2 regions of the Lentibacillus sp. Marseille-P4043 genome follow, and region 2 is predicted to be linked to the other one. Evidence: a T-box and tRNA genes for the amino acid it is inferred to sense, from the RefSeq annotation. Region 2 holds a T-box; the other holds one or more tRNA genes.
What was found. The T-box of region 2 lies ahead of pheS (phenylalanine--tRNA ligase subunit alpha). A T-box ahead of a tRNA ligase gene usually reads a tRNA of that ligase, here a tRNA-Phe.
Positions count from the first base shown of each region.

Region 1: it has a tRNA-Phe gene. The T-box ahead of pheS (phenylalanine--tRNA ligase subunit alpha) is inferred to sense a tRNA for this amino acid. The anticodon was not compared.

Region 1 covers NZ_LT984884.1:3,865,065-3,868,323, forward strand. Annotated here, with positions in the region: gene C8270_RS19170 (Maf family protein) at 1-552, shown strand, start outside; tRNA gene C8270_RS19175 (tRNA-Ile) at 819-892, opposite strand; tRNA gene C8270_RS19180 (tRNA-Gly) at 904-977, opposite strand; tRNA gene C8270_RS19185 (tRNA-Tyr) at 1,170-1,252, opposite strand; tRNA gene C8270_RS19190 (tRNA-Phe) at 1,267-1,342, opposite strand; tRNA gene C8270_RS19195 (tRNA-Ser) at 1,442-1,534, opposite strand; tRNA gene C8270_RS19200 (tRNA-Ala) at 1,548-1,623, opposite strand; tRNA gene C8270_RS19205 (tRNA-Leu) at 1,681-1,765, opposite strand; tRNA gene C8270_RS19210 (tRNA-Thr) at 1,804-1,876, opposite strand; tRNA gene C8270_RS19215 (tRNA-Asp) at 2,036-2,112, opposite strand; tRNA gene C8270_RS19220 (tRNA-Met) at 2,117-2,193, opposite strand; tRNA gene C8270_RS19225 (tRNA-Val) at 2,374-2,449, opposite strand; tRNA gene C8270_RS19230 (tRNA-Glu) at 2,456-2,530, opposite strand; rRNA gene rrf (5S ribosomal RNA) at 2,644-2,759, opposite strand; rRNA gene C8270_RS19240 (23S ribosomal RNA) at 2,827-3,259, opposite strand, start outside.
Region 2 covers NZ_LT984884.1:2,357,831-2,361,089, reverse strand. Annotated here, with positions in the region: gene pheT (phenylalanine--tRNA ligase subunit beta) at 1-98, opposite strand, end outside; gene pheS (phenylalanine--tRNA ligase subunit alpha) at 113-1,147, opposite strand; T-box leader at 1,197-1,430, opposite strand; gene C8270_RS11485 (TrmH family RNA methyltransferase) at 1,477-2,214, opposite strand; gene sspI (small acid-soluble spore protein SspI) at 2,314-2,538, shown strand; gene C8270_RS11475 (DUF6583 family protein) at 2,891-3,259, shown strand, end outside.

The DNA of each region.
Region 1 (3,259 bases), 1.5 Mb from region 2:
CCAAGAAGGCAGGAAATTTTAAATCAGGTTAAAATTCCCTTTACTATTCAAAAACCAAACGTAGATGAATCCCAAATCAAAAGCCGTGATCCTTTAGAAAAAGTGAAACAGTTGGCATTACGAAAAGGTCAAAACGTTCCTATTGAACACAAGGGTGAAGTTATCCTTTCTGCTGACACCGTTGTTTCCTTCGAGCAAAATATATTCGAGAAACCGAAGAGCAAGGTTGACGCCTTACAAATGATAACTACATTAAGCGGCAACGTACATGAGGTTTTTACCGGTGTCATGATTCGCTCTTTTGATCATGAGATTATATTCGTAGAAAAAACAAAGGTGGAATTTTGGCAGCTATCAAAAGATGAAATAGATTGGTATATATCTACGGATGAACCGTACGATAAAGCAGGCGCATATGGAATTCAAAGTCTTGGGTCTATGTTTGTAAAACAAATTATTGGCGATTACTACACTGTCATGGGATTGCCAATTTCGCGGGTGGTTAGAGAGTTGAGGAAGTTTCATGTGTATCCGAAAATAGATAACGAATAAGAACCAAAAAGTTTCTTCCCTGATACATCGATATTACTGGTGCTTGATAGCGGTAAAGTTAAACGGGGTATAAAACAATGAACAAGAAATCTACACAAATGAACTAGATTTTTTAAGAAGCTGCTGCTTTTAAGTTTATATTATAAAAGGAACAAAAAAAGATTACAATATACTATATTGTAATCTTTTTTTCAGAGCCTTTGCTAAACGAAGGCTTTTATATTATATTTAACAAACTAAAAATCTGATAAAACATCTCGCAGTAATGGGCCTGAGTGGACTCGAACCACCGACCTCACGCTTATCAGGCGTGCGCTCTAACCAGCTGAGCTACAGGCCCATATATGGTAATGGAGCGGGTGAAGGGAATTGAACCCTCGACATCAGCTTGGAAGGCTGAGGTTTTACCACTAAACTACACCCGCATATAATAAATTGCGTTTAAAAATGATGACTCTCGCGAAAGGCATGCCTCTACATCTGCTAGCGTACTCAGGGATGTATATGCTTCGAGGCAACTCGTAGCTTATTCGGTAGAAGTAACGCTCGTGGCTGAGGTTTTACCACTAAACTACACCCGCAATTAATTTGTCATGTGAGTAATCTAATTAATCTGATGGAGGGAGTAGGACTCGAACCTACGAACCCAATGGGAGCGGATTTACAGTCCGCCGCGTTTGGCCAACTTCGCTATCCCTCCACTATTTTAAAGAATGGTGGCTCGGGACGGAATCGAACCGCCGACACACGGATTTTCAGTCCGTTGCTCTACCGACTGAGCTACCGAGCCATGTAAGTTTTTAAAAGTAGTATTGTTCTCGTATTTCATGTTGGTTTCGAAGCATATTCTAGGATATGTTTCGAAAATTTTATTTCCTGATATTATGTATGGAGGAGGTAGAGGGATTCGAACCCCCGCGCGGTTTGACCCGCCTGTCGGTTTTCAAGACCGATCCCTTCAGCCAGACTTGGGTATACCTCCGTACGTAATTAAATGGTGGAGCCTAGCGGGATCGAACCGCTGACCTCCTGCGTGCAAGGCAGGCGCTCTCCCAGCTGAGCTAAGGCCCCATGTAATGTTTGAGAAAACAGAATTTGTACTGCGACCCCATAGTCCCCTTCTATGAATGGTGCGGGTGAAGGGAGTCGAACCCCCACATCCGAAGATACTAGATCCTAAGTCTAGCGCGTCTGCCAATTCCGCCACACCCGCATGATGGGTCTTTTGATAAATTCATTGATAAAAGTCAGTGCCGGCCAGAGGACTTGAACCCCCAACCTACTGATTACAAGTCAGTTGCTCTACCAATTGAGCTAGGCCGGCATATTAATTTTAGGCTTTTTTATCTTACATGTATGTTCATCAAGTGTGCTCGTCATGTTGCAAGTTTATTCGCAGATGTCAATGCATCGGGGTTACTCGCAGCTTATTCGGCAGAAGAATTGCTCGTTGCTCTACCAATTGAGCTAAACCGGCATTTGATGGCGGTCTGGACGGGACTCGAACCCGCGACCTCCTGCGTGACAGGCAGGCATTCTAACCAGCTGAACTACCAGACCATTTTGGTTGCGGGGGCAGGATTTGAACCTACGACCTCTGGGTTATGAGCCCAACGAGCTACCAGACTGCTCCACCCCGCGATATAATTAAAATATTAAAATTTCCCCTGCTCTTTAAATAACTTCCACCGTGAATGCTCGTCGTGTTGCAAGCTGTTTCGGTGATGTTGCACTCCTCGCAAGCCTGCACATAGCAGCTTAATCAAAGATGCTAACGGCTTGCTCCGCCCCGCGATATAAGGATATTTATTTTTAATTTAATGGTGGAGGATGCAGGGCTCGAACCTGCGACCCCCTGCTTGTAAGGCAGGTGCTCTCCCAGCTGAGCTAATCCTCCATTTAGTGGTGACCCGTACGGGATTCGAACCCGTGTTACCGCCGTGAAAGGGCGGTGTCTTAACCACTTGACCAACGGGCCAATTGATTTTTCACAAATAAATAGCTCCACAGATAGACTCCGTGTCTATGACCGCTAATAGCCAAATGTTTGGCCATCAAGGTACTGTGGAGCGATTTAAAATTAAATTGATTGCCTAGCGGCGTCCTACTCTTGCAGGGGCAATGCCCCAACTACCATCGGCGTTGGAGAGCTTAACTGCTGTGTTCGGCATGGAAACAGGTGTGACCTCTCCGCTATTGCTACTAGGCCTTTATGAGGTAACCTATGTACCTTCAAAACTAGATAAGATTTACCTAAGACATAAACATAATTGTATAGATAAGTCCTCGATCTATTAGTATCCGTCAGCTCCACGTGTCACCACGCTTCCACCTCGGACCTATCAACCTCATCGTCTCTGAGGGATCTTACTCACTCGAAGTGATGGGAAGTCTCATCTTGAGGGGGGCTTCATGCTTAGATGCTTTCAGCACTTATCCTTGCCACACGTAGCTACCCAGCTATGCTCCTGGCGGAACAACTGGTACACCAGCGGTGTGTCCATCCCGGTCCTCTCGTACTAAGGACAGCTCCTCTCAGACTTCCAACGCCCACGACGGATAGGGACCGAACTGTCTCACGACGTTCTGAACCCAGCTCGCGTACCGCTTTAATGGGCGAACAGCCCAACCCTTGGGACCGACTACAGCCCCAGGATGCGATGAGCCGACATCGAGGTGCCAAACCTCCCCGTCGATGTGAACTCTT
Region 2 (3,259 bases):
ACTTCAATACCGCTTTTCGTTATTTTCTCTGCAAGTTCTTCCGGTGTATTATTGTCGATATCTACATAATTTTTTAACCAATTTAATGAAACTAACACAGCTTTATACCTCCTTAAGCATTATGATATTGTTTTAAGAATCGTTTGTCATTTGTGTAAAATTGACGAATATCATCAATTCCGTATTTCAGCATTGCAATTCGTTCCGGTCCCATACCAAAAGCAAAACCAGTGTAAACGTTTGGGTCATATCCGGCCATTTCCAGTACATTTGGATGAACCATACCAGCGCCTAAAATTTCAATCCAGCCTGTGCCTTTACAAACGGAACATCCCTCACCATGACAAACTTTACAGGAAATATCCATTTCTACCGATGGCTCCGTAAACGGGAAAAAGCTTGGACGTAGGCGGATTTCTCTATCTTCCCCGAACATTTTTTTAGCAAATACATCTAAAATTCCCTTAAGATCACTCATCCGTACATCCTTATCAACATATAGTCCTTCAATTTGGGTAAATTGATGGGAGTGTGTTGCATCATCAGTGTCTCGACGATAAACTTTACCTGGACATATCATTTTAACTGATTTTTTTCCTTCATATGCCCGCATTGTTCGCGCCTGTACCGGTGACGTATGTGTTCTTAATAATAATTCGTTTGTGATATAAAATGTATCTTGCATATCGCGGGCAGGATGATCTTTAGGTAAGTTTAATGCTTCAAAGTTAAAATAATCCGTTTCTACTTCCGGACCTTCCCTTACTTCAAATCCCATACCAATAAATAAATCTTCAATTTCCTCGATCAGGTTGGTTAATAAATGTGAACCACCAACTTGAACAGGACGACCTGGCAGTGTCACATCAATTGTTTCTTTTTCCAGCTGTTGCTCTAAGGCTTGTTGTTCAAGTGTCTCACTTTTTTGCTCAATTGCCTCCGTGATTGATTCACGAACACGGTTAGCAATCTCCCCTACTACCGGACGCTCTTCCTTAGATAATTTCCCCATACCTTTTAAGATCCCTGTAATCGATCCTTTTTTTCCTAAATAAGTAACACGAATAGCTTGAAGTTCCTTGCTGTTACTCGTTTCAGCAATACGTGCTAGTGCTTCTGTTTGTAACGCTTCTAATTGTTCCTTCATTGAACAAACCTCCTTTTTAATAGCAAAAGCAAAAAAGCCTCCATCCACAAAAAGGGACGAGGCTTTGAATTCGCGGTACCACCCTTGTTGACACAATACTACTGTGTCCAACTTAAGCTTGATAACGGATAAGATCCGGTACACCTTTACTTGAGAACAAGGTCCAAGTGTCAGCTCCAGAGTGAAACATTAACAAGTAAACAGTAGAAATGCTTTCAGTCTAGACATTTCCTCCCTAAAACCGCTTTTTTCTCTTGTTAACAGGCTCTTTCATAGCTTCATTTACAAATTTCTTTTATTATAGATAAAATTTCAGGATGTTGCAATCGTTAACTCTTAATATAATACATTAATATTCCTGCTGCAACACTGGCGTTTAGGGACTCTGCTTTTCCATAAATCGGGATTTTCACACAACTATCTGCCAATTCCAGCACATCTTCATGAATACCTGATCCTTCATTTCCAATGATTAATGCTGTTTTCGGACTAGGCTTTATTTCTAAATAAGAAGATGAGTTCGTTAAAGCAGATGCCCAAACTGTGAAGCCATCCATCTTTAATTGAGGGATTTTTGTTAATAAGTTTGTTTGAAAAATGGGAATATGAAATAACGACCCTTGTGTAGAACGAACCACTTTATCATTGTACATATCAACAGTATTATCACCTAACACAACAGCATCAAACCCTGCCGCATCTGCAGTTCGGATCATTGTTCCCAAATTTCCGGGATCTTGTATGGCATCAAGAATTAACACTTGTTCGAACATTTCTTGATTGTAATTTTTCATCTTTACTACTGCTGCAATTCCTTGTGGTGTTTGCGTGTTTGAAATATGGTTAAAAACAGGTGAGCTTACAACAGCAACAGGATATTCCACTGCAAAATCAGGCATTGGTATCCCCTCTTGCAGAATGATCTCCTTTATCTCCCAGTCACTTGAATGTACTTCTTCTACCAAATGAAAACCTTCAATTAAAAATGTTTTTGTTTGGTTTCGATCTTTTTTCCTTTTCAATTTATTCCAAAGTTTTACTTTATCATTTTGCACCGACGTAATCATTCCATCGCATCCTTCATTTATTGTATGTTAATCATACATATTCCACCATAAATCGGTCAAACTATCCATAATCCTATATGAAATAAAGGGGTGAAATGATTGGATTTAAATTTACGGAAAGCTATTTTATCGAATATCGCTAAAAATGATCAAGAACAATTAGAAGCAACAATCGTTGATGCTGTTCAGAATGGCGAGGAAAAAATGCTTCCTGGTTTAGGTGTTCTCTTTGAATTAATCTGGAAACATTCAGACCAACAGGAAAAACAGGAAATGGTTGACGCTTTAGAACAAGGTGTCAAAAACGCAACCGCTACAGGTTAACATGGTGTTATATAATGATAGATGCACAAACAAGCATCTATCATTTTATTTTCTCAAAATAAATAATTAGTCCCGCAAATATCCTTCACAATCTAAAACACCTCAAAAATCACCAGCTCTTTTTAGTGCAATTTCCAATAAATTACTTAATGGCAGGTATAAAGAATTAGTTTATCATTTTTAATTCAAAATATCATAGCATCTTAAGACCTAGTTAATTTTTATTAAAATATGGAACAATTTGACCAATTTTTTTATGAATGATATATAATTATTCATACATTATTGTTATAGGCTAATTGCTTAATAATAAAATAGTAAGAGGGTAGAGAAAGCGAGGGGAATTTGTACAATGGATGAAACGTACAATGCAGAAGAAAAAAAGAAAGGGTTTTCCAAAAAAATTATTGCAATAATTGTTGCAGCGTTACTAGTAGTTGGTGGCAGTGTGGCTGCTTTCGTATTAATTACTGGTTCTGACAAAGCACAATACTTTACAGCCGAGAAAAACACAATCGAATTTATGAAGGAAAGAATAAATGAACGATATCAATCAGAATTTGATTGGCGGAAGCAAACAGAAGAAAATCCAATCGAAGCAACAATCGAATTATCAGCTGATTATAACGACCCAACTAGTGGGGGTTACGGGATGATGAACCCACAGGAAATTATCAATAATTCATCACTTACGCTGACAACACAAACAGACTTACAAGAA